3 regions of the Rossellomorea sp. H136 genome follow, and region 1 is predicted to be linked to each of the others. Evidence: predicted binding sites of a transcription regulator. Region 1 holds the regulator's gene; each other region holds the start of a gene.
What was found. Region 1 encodes CtsR, which represses protease genes until heat stress. Its sites were predicted from a motif close to ATGGTCAATAAAGGTCAAACA; they were not measured.
Positions count from the first base shown of each region.

Region 1 (4,990 bases):
CCGCAGCGAAAGCGAGTCTGAATAGGGCGAATTGAGTATGTGGTCGTAGACCCGAAACCAGGTGATCTACCCATGTCCAGGATGAAGTTCAGGTAACACTGAATGGAGGTCCGAACCCACGCACGTTGAAAAGTGCGGGGATGAGGTGTGGGTAGCGGAGAAATTCCAATCGAACTTGGAGATAGCTGGTTCTCTCCGAAATAGCTTTAGGGCTAGCCTCATGTGTAAGAGTCTTGGAGGTAGAGCACTGTTTGGACTAGGGGCCCTCATCGGGTTACCGAATTCAGACAAACTCCGAATGCCAAAGACTTATCCATGGGAGTCAGACTGCGAGTGATAAGATCCGTAGTCGAAAGGGAAACAGCCCAGACCACCAGCTAAGGTCCCAAAGTATACGTTAAGTGGAAAAGGATGTGGAGTTGCTTAGACAACCAGGATGTTGGCTTAGAAGCAGCCACCATTTAAAGAGTGCGTAATAGCTCACTGGTCGAGTGACTCTGCGCCGAAAATGTACCGGGGCTAAACGTATCACCGAAGCTGTGGATTGACACCTTTAGGTGTCAGTGGTAGGAGAGCGTTCTAAGGACTGCGAAGCTAGACCGTAAGGACTGGTGGAGTGCTTAGAAGTGAGAATGCCGGTATGAGTAGCGAAAGATGGGTGAGAATCCCATCCACCGAATGCCTAAGGTTTCCTGAGGAAGGCTCGTCCGCTCAGGGTTAGTCGGGACCTAAGTCGAGGCCGATAGGCGTAGACGATGGACAACAGGTTGATATTCCTGTACCACCTCTTTTCCGTTTGAGCAATGGGGGGACGCAGGAGGATAGGGTAAGCGCACTGCTGGATATGTGCGTCTAAGCAGTTAGGCTGATGATGAGGCAAATCCCATCATCGTGAAGGCTGAGCTGTGATAGCGAGCGAATTATAGTAGCGAAGTTCCTGATTCCACACTGCCAAGAAAAGCCTCTAGCGAGGAAAAAGGTGCCCGTACCGCAAACCGACACAGGTAGGCGAGGAGAGAATCCTAAGGTGAGCGAGAGAACTCTCGTTAAGGAACTCGGCAAAATGACCCCGTAACTTCGGGAGAAGGGGTGCTCTGGTAGGGTGCAAGCCCGAGAGAGCCGCAGTGAATAGGCCCAGGCGACTGTTTAGCAAAAACACAGGTCTCTGCGAAGCCGTAAGGCGAAGTATAGGGGCTGACGCCTGCCCGGTGCTGGAAGGTTAAGAGGAGTGCTTAGCGCAAGCGAAGGTGCGAATCGAAGCCCCAGTAAACGGCGGCCGTAACTATAACGGTCCTAAGGTAGCGAAATTCCTTGTCGGGTAAGTTCCGACCCGCACGAAAGGCGTAACGATCTGGGCACTGTCTCAACGAGAGACTCGGTGAAATTATAGTACCTGTGAAGATGCAGGTTACCCGCGACAGGACGGAAAGACCCCGTGGAGCTTTACTGTAGCCTGATATTGAATTTTGGTACAGCTTGTACAGGATAGGTAGGAGCCTTGGAAGCCGGAGCGCCAGCTTCGGTGGAGGCATCGGTGGGATACTACCCTGGCTGTATTGAAATTCTAACCCGCGCCCCTTATCGGGGTGGGAGACAGTGTCAGGTGGGCAGTTTGACTGGGGCGGTCGCCTCCTAAAGAGTAACGGAGGCGCCCAAAGGTTCCCTCAGAATGGTTGGAAATCATTCGCAGAGTGTAAAGGCACAAGGGAGCTTGACTGCGAGACCTACAAGTCGAGCAGGGACGAAAGTCGGGCTTAGTGATCCGGTGGTTCCGCATGGAAGGGCCATCGCTCAACGGATAAAAGCTACCCCGGGGATAACAGGCTTATCTCCCCCAAGAGTCCACATCGACGGGGAGGTTTGGCACCTCGATGTCGGCTCATCGCATCCTGGGGCTGTAGTCGGTCCCAAGGGTTGGGCTGTTCGCCCATTAAAGCGGTACGCGAGCTGGGTTCAGAACGTCGTGAGACAGTTCGGTCCCTATCCGTCGTGGGCGCAGGAAATTTGAGAGGAGCTGTCCTTAGTACGAGAGGACCGGGATGGACGCACCGCTGGTGTACCAGTTGTCTTGCCAAAGGCATCGCTGGGTAGCTATGTGCGGAAGGGATAAGTGCTGAAAGCATCTAAGCATGAAGCCCCCCTCGAGATGAGATTTCCCATCACGTATGTGAGTAAGATCCCTAGAAGATGACTAGGTAGATAGGTCAGAGATGGAAGCATGGCGACATGTGGAGTTGACTGATACTAATCGATCGAGGACTTAACCACAAAGAGTCATTTTTAAATGAACAACAATTGGTCGATATTCGGCTTTCTTGACATCAATTCTTTATCTAGTTTTGAAGGAACAATCCTTCAATTGAATAATTCGTCTGGTGACAATGGCGAAGAGGTCACACCCGTTCCCATGCCGAACACGGAAGTTAAGCTCTTCAGCGCCGATGGTAGTTGGGGGATCTCCCCCTGTGAGAGTAGGACGTCGCCAGGCAAATGTGAAAAGAGTAGCTCATTGAGTTACTCTTTTTTGTGGTTTGAATTTATAAGATTGTAGATTGAACATCAATCCCCTATTCAGCTAAGCTTTGGAAAAGATAATTTAATTAGTTGATAATCATACTAGAGGTTAGGTGATGATTGGTAAAAGACGCATAACACGAAAAACTGACGCAATAATATCCGAAAACGACGCAATTACCACGAATCCACGACTATAAACACTCAGTTCACCTCTGAAAAAAACCAGCTTTGATACAAAAAAAGCATTTTCTATATTCCCCACAGACTAGCCACAACTTTTAAGAAAAGATCCATCCAAATTAATATATTTTTACTCTTTCTTTATCATACACCACCACAATATCCTCTACACTCATCCATCACACTTCAAATCGGCACTCCCTCCAAACATCCCATCCCTAAAAACAACCCCCAGCCCTTACCACCACACTTCCCAACAAAATCTCAATGCCCCATTTCCCTATTTCTATCCAACAATCTCACATTTTCACGTTTAAAACCTTCCTAAAACAGGAAAACTTCTAAGGTCATACTTCATAATTGCAAAGTTTAAAACACGGTTGTATAATTATAGTCAAATATAGTCAAAGTCAAAATGAGGAGGAGGTTTGATGAGGAACATATCCGACATCATTGAACGTTATTTAAAGAATGTTTTAGAACTGAATGAAAGTGAGATAGTCGAGATTAAAAGAAGTGAGATCGCTGATAAGTTTCAATGTGTTCCTTCTCAAATTAATTATGTGATCAATACCCGGTTTACGATAGAACGAGGGTATGTAGTAGAAAGTAAACGAGGTGGCGGAGGCTACATCCGAATCATGAAGGTGAAGGCCCACGATCAAGTTCATCTTATTGACCAGCTAGTAGCTTTAATAACACAGACCATCAGTCAGAATACGGCGGCAGATATTGTGTTTCGATTGGTGGAAGAGGATATTATTTCTGAACGGGAAGCGAAGATTATGCTGAGCGTAATGGACCGTTCGGTGATCATGGTGGATTTACCTGAACGGGATGTATTGAGGGGAAGAATGCTCAGAGCCATGCTGGATACATTGAAGTATGAGTAAGTTTTGAGAGGTGAGTAGGATGGTTTGTCAAGAGTGTAATGAAAGACCTGCAACCCTTCATTTTACCAAGGTGATAAATGGGGAAAAGACAGAGGTTCATTTATGTGAACAATGCGCTCAGGATAAGGGTGAAATGTTTATGTTTGATTCTTCTTCCGGGTTCTCTGTGAACAACCTATTGGCAGGTCTTCTTAATATAGCCCCTGCATTTAAGCAGGCAAAAGAAACAGAAATTCCAAAGACAGAGGTATTACAATGTGAAAAGTGTAAAATGACTTTTCAGCAATTCATTAATGTAGGACGCTTTGGCTGTGCTCATTGCTATGAAACGTTTAAAGATGAACTTACTCCTCTTTTAAAGCGTGTTCATAGTGGCAATGTGGAGCACCACGGAAAGGTTCCGGAACGCATGGGTGGAGCCATTCACATCAAGAAAAAGATTCAGCAGTTGAAATCGGATCTGCAAAGGATGATTGCGGATGAAGAGTTCGAAAAAGCAGCAGAGATACGAGACGAAATTCGCTCCCTGGAGAAAGATGTTCATAAAGAGGGAGGAGATAAAGGATGAGTCTGGAGAAATTTTTACAAAATGCTGTTAGCTCCTGGATGAATGAAGAAGGTCCGAATTCAGATATTGTCCTTAGTTCACGGGTCCGGCTCGCAAGAAACATGACGGCCTTTCGTTTTTCCACTTTATATTCTTCTGAAGAAGCTGAAGAGATCGTGGATCGCGTGAAGGATAAGCTCTCTTTATACCCAAAGAATTTAGGAGAATTAGAATTTTTAGCTACAAGTGAGATTCAGCCTCTCCAAAAGAGGGTATTGATGGAGAAACACCTTATTAGTCCTAACTTAGCTGAAGACACGAATTATGGGGCCGTCCTTCTATCCAGTGAAGAAGATATTAGCATAATGGTAAACGAAGAGGACCATATTCGAATACAGTGTTTATATCCAGGGTTGCAATTGAAGGAAGCTTTACAGAGAGCGAATCAGATTGATGATTGGTTTGAAAGTGAATTTGATTTTGCTTTTGATGAGAAACATGGGTATTTAACGACTTGTCCCACTAATGTGGGGACAGGACTTAGAGCTTCTGTGATGATGCATTTGCCTGGTCTGGTTCTGACCCAGCAATTAAATCGTATCATTCCTGCCATTAACCAATTAGGTCTGGTGGTAAGAGGGATATATGGAGAAGGCAGCGAGGCGTTAGGGAATATCTTTCAGATTTCGAATCAAACGACACTTGGTAAATCAGAGGAAGATATTGTGGAAGATTTATTGAGTGTTGTGAAGCAGATCATTGACAAAGAACACTCTGCACGGGACGCATTAGTTAAAACGTCTAACATACAATTAGAAGATAGGATCTTTCGTTCACTTGGCGTGCTGGAGTA
Region 1 covers NZ_CM166371.1:106,152-111,141, forward strand. The annotation lists rRNA gene ACYH0O_RS00560 (23S ribosomal RNA) at 1-2,268, shown strand, start outside; rRNA gene rrf (5S ribosomal RNA) at 2,372-2,488, shown strand; gene ACYH0O_RS00570 (CtsR family transcriptional regulator) at 3,129-3,590, shown strand; gene mcsA (protein-arginine kinase activator protein McsA) at 3,610-4,158, shown strand; gene mcsB (protein-arginine kinase McsB) at 4,155-4,990, shown strand, end outside.

Region 2 (4,990 bases), 1.3 Mb from region 1:
TCAAACGATTAACAAGGGTCAGGTGAGCTACCATAACAACTCACTTGCTAAAAATACACCAGCGCCTGCGAGTCAGGAAGAAGGAGGCTACACTCACTATCAGGAGAAAATGGAAGGGCGTAAAGTCCGCACAAGAAGTGAAAGCTTCAAAGATCACTTCTCACAAGCTACTCTTTTCTGGAATAGCATGAGTGAGCCTGAGAAAGAGCATATCATTCAAGCCTTCAGTTTCGAGCTTGGAAAAGTGAAGAGCAAATCGGTTCAACAGCAGGTAGTCGACATGTTTGCCAATGTAAGCCTGGATTTGGCAAAAGGTTTTGCAGAAGCGATAAGTGCGAAAGTTCCTAGGGGAGAAGGTTCAAAAGTAATCAAATCCTCTCCAGCCTTAAGCCAGGAAAATACGATCAAGAAACCTGCTACCCGTAAAGTAGGGGTCATCGTAGGAAACGGCTTTAAAGGAGAAGAGGTGAAAATGGTACTATCCGCTCTTAAAGAAGTTGGCACCCAGCCGGAAATCATCAGTGACAAGCTGGGGACGAGAATAGGGGATGACGGTACGGAGCTTGAAGTGGACCATACCTTCTTAACAGGGGAATCTGTAATATTTGATAGCCTTTACGTAGTAGGCGGAGAGAATGTAGATAAAAAGTTCTATCAAGATACAACCTACTTTGTCAAAGAAGCGTATTCTCACTTCAAACCGATCGGTGCAACCCATGAAGGGATACACTGGTTGGAAGAAGCAGGTGTCAGCGGCTCAGGTGTGGTAACTGGGGAAGACATGAAGTCATTTGCAAAAGAATTCACAGTAGCCATTGCAGAACACCGTCATTGGGATCGCGAATTAGTATAAGATTTAATAGGAAGACAGAGGAGTAATTCTCTCTCTTTTATTTGAGAAATGAGGCTGGGGCAAAATTGTTTTAGTCTAAGTAAAACCCGAACTAACTTGCTATAAAGGAGGCAAGAAAGTTCGGGTTTTTAATTTGTTCTTGTACATTTAGATATTAGGCGTTTTCCAGCGGTTGATTGAAGTGCAAGACGAAGACTCCTGCGGGGAGAGTAGCTTATGTGAGACCCCGCAGGCTTGCCGAGGAGGCTCACGGGCTACCCGCGGAAAGAGAAGTCTTGCACGGAAATCATTAGCGGTATTAAGAACCTACACTGAAATCGTTCTTATGTCGTGGTTATTTAGTTTTGTCTCAGCCTCTTTATATATATGGAGTCAAATCCATTTTTCCATCGTCCAAATCAATCACTTGATTCACTTCGTTATACCTACTAAACTCTTCACTCAACAGGCAAATCAGCGGATGAAAATGAAAAAATTCCCATAAACAAAAATCTTGAAAGTCAAAAAAGGTCAAAGTATACTATGTTTACAAGGTCAAAGAAAGTCAAAGTCAAACTTAGTTTAATTGAATACTTACGACACTGACCTTATCCATCATACAATCTGAAAAATATTTATATAAAAATTCAACCATAGGAGGTCATGTTTAATGAAATGCCAAGTATGTCAACACAACCAAGCAACAGTTGAAGTCTATAAGCAAGTGAATGGTCACAAGTCCAGTATGAAGATATGTTCAGCTTGCTTTCAAAAGCAGCAAACACCTTCTGGAATACATGGAGGATTTCCGTTTGATGAGTTGTTTAAAGGGATGAGCACGGGAGGAAACCCAAATCATGGTTTCCATAATCAGCAATCATCTCCTCAAACCAAAGGCGGAAATGTAGGAAATGGCGTTCTCGATCAGTTTGGACGCAATGTGACTGGAGCAGCTAAAGCTGGATTGATTGACCCTGTTATCGGGCGGGACAAAGAAGTGGACCGCGTCATTGAAATTTTGAATCGCCGTAATAAGAATAACCCGGTACTCATCGGTGAGCCCGGCGTGGGTAAAACGGCTATAGCTGAAGGGTTGGCCCTTAAAATCGTAGCAGGTGATGTTCCATCCAAGTTATTAAATAAAGAAGTGTATGTAATGGATGTTGCTTCACTAACTGCCGGTACAGGGGTTCGCGGTTCTTTTGAAGAACGTTTAAAAGCCATCATCAACGAACTTCAGAATAGACAAAACGTCATGTTATTTATTGATGAGATTCATCAATTAGTTGGAGCCGGTTCCGCTGAAGGCTCTATGGACGCCGGAAACATTCTAAAACCCGCTTTAGCCCGGGGTGAATTGCAAGTAATTGGGGCTACCACATTGAAGGAGTACCGCCAAATTGAAAAGGACGCAGCACTTGAGCGCCGTTTACAGCAGGTCATGGTCAATGAGCCGACACCTGAAGAAGCTATTGAAATCCTTAGAGGATTAAAAGATAAATATGAAGACTATCATGGAGTTGAGTTTACAGACGAGGCCATTGAGGCTTGTGTGAAACTATCCCATCGATATATTCAGGATCGATTCTTACCGGATAAGGCCATTGACTTAATGGATGAAGCAGGTTCTAAAGTAAATCTACAGTCAGAGGGTAAAGACAAGACTGCCCTTCTTAAAAAATTGAAAGATGTAAGAGAGAAGAAGGATCTGGCAACAAAAGAAGAGAACTATGAACAAGCCGCTATCCTTCGCGATCAAGAAGCAGAATTAGAAAGACAAGTTGGTGAAGGTGGATCAGACTCCAAAGCACTTGTAGAAAGAGAATTGATCCAGACGATCGTTGAATCGAAAACGGGTATTCCTGTTGGGAAGCTGCAAAGTGATGATCGGAAACGAATGAAAGCACTGGAAGAAAACCTGGCGGGTAAAGTAATTGGACAGGAAGAAGCAGTGAGAAAAGTAGCGAAAGCGATCCGCCGCAGCCGTGCAGGATTGAAAGCGAAGCATCGTCCAATTGGTACTTTCCTCTTTGTAGGACCAACAGGTGTAGGTAAAACAGAATTAACGAAAACACTGGCAGAAGAGTTATTCGGATCTAAGGATTCGATGCTTCGATTAGACATGAGTGAGTACATGGAAAAACACTCAGTATCTAAACTGATCGGTTCACCTCCAGGCTATGTAGGACATGAGGAATCCGGGCAATTGACTGAAAAGGTAAGAAGGAACCCTTATTCGATCATTCTCCTGGATGAAATCGAGAAAGCCCATCCGGATGTTCAGCACATGTTCTTGCAAATTCTTGAAGATGGACGACTTACAGACAGTCAGGGAAGAACGGTCAGCTTTAAAGAGACTGTGATTATCATGACAAGTAACGCAGGTGTGACGGACAAGAAGGAAGCAGTGGTCGGTTTTAATACAGGGGGTACAGATGCGATTAAAGAAACGAATATTCTTCAATCACTCGGTGCCTACTTTAAGCCGGAGTTCCTGAACCGTTTTGACAGCATCATTGAATTTGAATCTCTTGAAAGAGAAGAGCTTCTTCAAATTCTTGATCTAATGCTGGTCGAGTTGCAAGTTGAACTTGAAGAGCAGGGGATTACTGTAACCATTGACGAAGATGCGAAGAGTAAACTCGTTGAGCTGGGATATCATCCTGATTTCGGTGCACGCCCATTACGTCGTGTGATCCAGGAAAGAGTGGAAGATAAAATCGCTGATTTACTTCTTGATGAAGATGGCATAACGGACGTAGTCATTTCACTCGAAAACGATGAGATCATCGTCAAATAAGAAAAGAAGCATCCTTTATGAACTGTAACCCGAATAATGGTCACTTATAAAAAAGTGCCCCGTTATTCGGGTTCTTTCTGTTTCTAGAAATAAAACCCGTTTATAATGAAACAAAGACAATGAACGGAGTGAGCGAGTGAGTAATCGTATATTCACAGAAATGGAAATGAAGCAGCTTGAGAATAACCCAAATGTGTTACGTGTATCAGACCGTACTATCAGCTATCAACCTGCATTTAAACAGATCGCTATCGAAGAATATCAGAAAGGAAAGTTTCCTAGCCAAATTTTTGAGGAACATGGATTTGATGTCGCCATTATTGGCAAAGATCAACCCAAACGCTCGTTAAAAAGGTGGCGTGAAACCTTTGAGAAGTATGGAAAAGCAGGATTAGAAGGGGAACGAAGAGGCAAGGGAAGCCAAGGACGACCTACAAAACGAGAGCTTTCAACTGAAGAAAAGCTTAAGAAAGCCGAAGCACGGATCAACTACTTAGAGGCTGAGAATGAATTCTTAAAAAAGCTAGAAGAACTCGAAAGCCAGGCGTTGAAGAAGAAAAAATAGCTCCACAAGAGGTCTATACGCTCATCGAGCACGTGATAAACAAGTATGGATTAAAGAACGTGGTCTCCTATTTATGCACCGTTATCGGGGTGAGCCGAAGTGGTTATTATGCCTGGTTAAAGTGTAAGGCTAAAAAAGAATGGAAAAATGCGAAAGATGAACAAGATGTCACATTAATTCGGTCTATCTTTCAACGGGAAGATGAAAAAGTAGGCGCCCTTCAAATCAAAATGTTTTTAGAGAATGATTACGATGTCATCATGAATCATAAAAAAATCAGAAGGTTAATGAAAAAGTTTCACCTTGTGACGAAAATTAGAAGAGCAAATCCCTATAAGCGAATGATGAAAGCGACCCAGGAGCACCGGACGTGTCCAAACCTACTCAACCGTGAATTCAAACAGGAAAAGCCTGGCCTCGTCTTCTTAACAGACATTACCTATATTTATTATGGTAAAGGTCAAAAAGCTTATCTTTCTTGCGTAAAAGATAGCACAACAAATGAAATTGTAGCTCACCATGTTTCCACGTCGCTTGGAATGGACTTGGTTTATCGTACCTTAGAAAAGCTCAAGGTCTCTCAAAATGGTTTCCACCCTAGGTCCTTAATTCATTCAGATCAGGGTTTTCATTACTCTCATCCCTATTTTCAACAGAAAGTAAAGGAAGCTGGACTTCAACAATCCATGTCGAGAAAGGGAAACTGTTGGGATAACGCTCCAATGGAGTCATTCTTTGGCCATTTTAAAGATCATGTTAATCACAAAGCATGTAGGAATTTGAATGAACTGAA
Region 2 covers NZ_CM166371.1:1,419,306-1,424,295, forward strand. The annotation lists gene ACYH0O_RS07095 (catalase) at 1-853, shown strand, start outside; gene ACYH0O_RS07100 (ATP-dependent Clp protease ATP-binding subunit) at 1,503-3,632, shown strand; one part of gene ACYH0O_RS07105 (IS3 family transposase) at 3,769-4,141, shown strand; one part of gene ACYH0O_RS07105 (IS3 family transposase) at 4,141-4,990, shown strand, end outside.
Region 2: a site for CtsR is predicted at 1,350-1,370, ahead of ACYH0O_RS07100 (ATP-dependent Clp protease ATP-binding subunit). Genes of this name have one in related genera too.

Region 3 (4,990 bases), 760 kb from region 1:
GGAACTAATTTGAACTACAGTACACCCCCAGAGGGGATCGAACCCTCATTTCTCAGAACAGGAAACTTAAACGTATTTACAGCCTCCAAATGTCATCGGAGTATAATAGTGAGTATACTTGTCCTAAATATTTCTATAAGACACTCCCTTACGCTATAATATTTTTGGGAATTATTAAAGTGCCTTTTTTAAACTTCATCAACATCATCGGAAACTGGAACGAACCCAATAAGATGTGGTATGGAGTAAATTCCTTTTCGATTAGGAGGACCAGACAGCTCTAGTACAAATGTTCCACAACTTACTTTTTTGACGACACCTCTAATATTTGGCGGCCTACCAGCTGGTGGGGGTGCAGCCGTTATCAATTCAATTTCAATTCCTTCTTCCTTAGCCTTCATCAATGCGAACATCAATTCATTAAAGCTTTCTTCTTTTATCGACATCTACAATCACCCCCCTTCCTTAACTATATTATTAAGAAAATAGGATAATCGTGTGAGGAAAAAGTGGAGAATATTGGTTCTATTTTACGTAAAAAAACGAGGCTGGGATAGAACTAAAAAACCACGATAAAAAGACGAACAATAGAAGTGTAGGTTCTTCATACCGCTAATGATTTCCGTGCAAGACTACGCTTTCCGCGGGTAGCCCGTGAGCCTCCTCGGCAAGCCTGCGGGGTCTCACATAATCTCCTTTCCCGCAGGAGTCTTCGTCTTGCACTCCAATCAACCGCTGGAAACAGCTAAAATCAAATTTCGAAAATAAATAATAAACCCGAACAAATCTGCACTCTAAGAAGCAGGTTTGTTCGGGTTTGACTTAGGCTAAAAAACTTTTGTCCCAGCCTCGTCTCAAAGAGAGGATCTTATGTAGACCCCCAAATACAAAAAAGCTCCTATGCTTGTAAAAACTCATTACAAACACAGGAACCGGAACTCATTAGATTTAGTACGCCCTCGGAGGGAATCGAACCCCCATTTTAAGAACCGGAATCTTACGTGCTATCCGTTGCACCACGAGGGCATGAAATGAATGACTGTCACGAATATATATTATAAGCTAGAAATTGCTTGTTTGCAATACGTTTTATTGTTTAAAAAAGGAATGAGTGGGTATGATGTAGAAAGGATTTATATACAGTGTAATAAAGGAAGCGTTTAGTTTGACCTTTATTGACCATGGGTGTATGATTACAGTACAAAGTGAATAAGTTATTCAGAAAAATAAAAAAGGATTTCTAAGGAGGAACGAGGATGAATTTAATTCCTACAGTAATTGAACAAACAAACCGCGGTGAACGTGCGTATGACATTTATTCACGTTTATTGAAAGACCGTGTAATCATGCTTGGAAGCGGCATTGATGACAATGTGGCAAACTCTATTGTAGCACAGCTTCTTTTCCTTGAATCTGAAAACCCGGAGAAGGATATTTCAATTTACATAAACTCTCCTGGCGGAAGTATCACAGCGGGTATGGCAATCTATGATACGATCCAATACATCAAGCCTGATGTACAAACGATTTGTATCGGTATGGCTGCTTCAATGGGTGCGTTCCTTCTTGCAGCAGGTGCGAAAGGCAAGCGATTAGCCCTTCCGAACGCTGAAGTCATGATTCACCAACCACTTGGTGGAGCTCAAGGTCAAGCTACAGAAATCGAAATCGCAGCGAAGCGTATTCTATTCCTACGTGAAAAACTGAATCAAATCCTGGCTGATCGCACTGGTCAACCACTTGAAGTGATTTCAAAAGATACAGATCGCGATAACTTCATGACAGCTGAAAGAGCGCTTGAATATGGATTGATCGATCGTATCATCACTCGTAACGATATGAATAATAAGTAATCATGAAATCCCCCTTGCACAATTTCGCAAGGGGGTTTTTATTTTGACCCGCGGAGGTTTAGCGTCTAAAAATTTGAAACAGTGAACTGAAGGATTGATCCATTCTCGAAAGTAGAACTAAAAAAAGCCAATGACCACTCCCAGGTCATCAGCCTTTTCAAGGGTATGAAGTTGATCTTATGCTTCTTTTTGAACGAAACCTTCGAGGGCAACCAGTGCTTCTTCTTCGTCGCTTCCGTCCGCTACCAGCGTAATGGAAGTACCCGTAGAAATGGCTAAACTCATTAAGCCCATGATGCTTTTCGCATTAACCTTTTTCCCATCCTTTTCCAAGAAGATTTCAGATGAGAAGCGGTTCGCCTCCTGTACGAATAATGCAGCCGGTCGTGCTTGAAGACCTGTCTTCAATTTTACTTCTACTTGTTTTTCCACCATAATCATTTCTCTCCCCTTTGTCCTTATTTAGGTTTGAATCTTTTCTCCCGCCCTGAGTTTCTCAGCAAGCTGGTCAATTTTACGTAAGCGGTGATTAATCCCTGATTTACTGATAGTGCCGCCTGACACCATTTCCCCTAGTTCTTTCAACGTAACATCTTGATAATTCACTCGTAATTCTGCTATCTCCCTTAATTTATCGGGTAATATCTGTAAGCCTACATGCCTTTCAATAAACTTAATGTTTTCGACCTGTCTTAAGGCAGCACCGATGGTTTTATTCAGGTTAGCCGTCTCACAGTTTACAAGACGGTTAACGGAATTTCTCATATCCCTGACAATCCGTACATCCTCAAATCGCAGCAGGGCATTGTGAGCCCCGATGATATTCAAGAACTCCGTAATTTTCTCTGCTTCCTTCAAATACGTAATGAAGCCTTTTTTTCGTTCAAGGGTTTTACTATTCAACCCGAAGGAATTCATCAGCTCGGACAACGCATCGTTGTGTTCAGAATAAAGTGAAAAGATTTCTAAATGATACGATGAGGTTTCCGGGTTGTTTACCGAACCACCTGCAAGGAACGCTCCTCTCAAATATGAACGTTTGCAACATTTCTTTTTGATCAAGTCTTCCGATATATTATGGATAAAGGTGAAATTTTCACCCAGGATTTTCAGTTCTTCAAGAATCTTTTTAGTATCTTCTTTGATTCGTACAATGTAGACATTGTTTTTCTTCAGCCGCATCTTTTTTCGAACCAGAAGCTCTACCGGGGTGTCGTACCCCTTTTTGATCAATGTATAGATTCTTCTGGCAATGGCGGCGTTTTCGGTTTGAATATTGACGACGAGCATTTGATTTGAGAATGACAGCGAACCATTCATTCGGATCAATGCGGATAATTCTGCATTGGCGCAGCAATCTTTCACTTCAATATTGGTCAGTTCTTTTTTTGTTTCGGACGCAAACGACATCCCCATCACCTCCTAGCAAACGCTTGCACAACCTTATACAAAAGAAATTTTTGTAGTTTAGCTGGTTGATTTTTTAAGATAAGAATATATGATATCAGCGACCTTCTCCGTGTTATGGCGAACAAGATGGTTGTCATAGGAGAGAATCTCTTCTGCAATCACTTCTAAGCCCATGGATTTCAATTTATCTACATCAAAGTGGACAGGACTCGCTTGTTCTTCACTATATCGGGCCTGCACCTCATCGGGTACCTGCTTTTTGTTGACCAGGATATAATCAATACTTGGCGTTTCCAAATGATCATATAATGCCTTTACGTGATCACTTGCTGAATAATCCAATGTTTCCCCTGCCTGGGTCATGATGTTGCAAATATACATTTTCTTCGCTTTCGCCCTGCATACAGCATCGCCAATTCCCGGAACAAGAAGATTCGGTAAAATACTAGTATATAGGCTTCCCGGACCCATCACAATTAAGTCGGCTTCCTTTATTGCCCGCAAGGTTTCACCCAGTGGCTTGATGCAATCCGGCTTTAAGAAGACCCTTTTGATCTTCTTACCGGCTTTCGGAATGGTCGATTCTCCCGTGACAATCGTTCCATCCTCCATTTCCGCCTTTAAGATGACGCTTTGATTGGCTGAGGGCAGCACCTTCCCCTTCACGTTCAATACCCTGCTCATTTCCTGAATCGCATGGACAAAATCACCTGTAATGGAAGCAAGGGCTGCAATAATCAAGTTTCCTAAAGCATGGCCGGAAAGTTCATTCGTTGTTTCAAATCGATGCTGAAACATTTGTTCCACCAGTGGCTCCACTTCTGAAAGAGCAGCCAGGACATTTCGTATATCTCCCGGGGGAGGAATATCCAGGCTGTCACGCAAACGTCCGGAACTGCCACCGTCATCTGCGACAGTGACAATGGCCGATATATCAATAGGGTGCCGTTTCAATCCCCGGAGAAGGACCGGTAAGCCCGTTCCTCCTCCGATCACGACGACCTTGGGTGTATGTGTCATGTTGTTAGACCCTTTCTCTTCTGAATATCCCGATGAGAAATTTTCGTTTGATAGTCATTTTCAAAATGATGGCCAAGATACTCTGCCAATGCAACCGACCGATGCTGCCCCCCAGTGCATCCTATCGCTACCACAAGCTGGCTCTTTCCTTCCCGCTTGTATTGAGGAAGCATGAATGACAATAAATCGGTTACTTTCTCGATGAATTTATTCGTTTCATTCCATTTCAATACGTAGGTGGACACTTCTTCATCCAATCCCGTTTTCGGTCTCATATGATCGATATAGTGAGGATTTGGCAGGAAACGTACATCAAACACCAAATCAGCATCGATCGGGATTCCGTGCTTGAAACCGAAAGACACGACATTCACCGTGAAAATCGTCTTCTTGTTCACCGAGAATTCCGTTAGAATCTTTTCCCGAAGCTCTCTTGGCTTCATGGTTGAAGTCGTATAAATTAACTGCGCACGTCCTTTTAACTCTTCAAGGAGCTCTCTTTCCTGACGAATCCCTTCAAGAGGCAATCCTGAAGGAGCGAGCGGATGAGAACGGCGCGTTTCCTTGTATCGTCTGACAAGAGAAGAATCATCTGCATCAAGATATAAAACCTGCGGTGTCACCCAGGAGGTTTCCGCTAATTCATCCAGTGCTTTAAATAGATGATCAAAGAATTCCCTTCCCCTAAGGTCCATCACAAGGGCGAC
Region 3 covers NZ_CM166371.1:4,298,692-4,303,681, forward strand. The annotation lists gene ACYH0O_RS21685 (hypothetical protein) at 189-446, opposite strand; tRNA gene ACYH0O_RS21690 (tRNA-Arg) at 955-1,026, opposite strand; gene clpP (ATP-dependent Clp endopeptidase proteolytic subunit ClpP) at 1,257-1,853, shown strand; gene ACYH0O_RS21700 (HPr family phosphocarrier protein) at 2,031-2,288, opposite strand; gene whiA (DNA-binding protein WhiA) at 2,316-3,263, opposite strand; gene ACYH0O_RS21710 (gluconeogenesis factor YvcK family protein) at 3,321-4,283, opposite strand; gene rapZ (RNase adapter RapZ) at 4,280-4,990, opposite strand, start outside.
Region 3: a site for CtsR is predicted at 1,163-1,183, ahead of clpP (ATP-dependent Clp endopeptidase proteolytic subunit ClpP). Genes of this name have one in related genera too.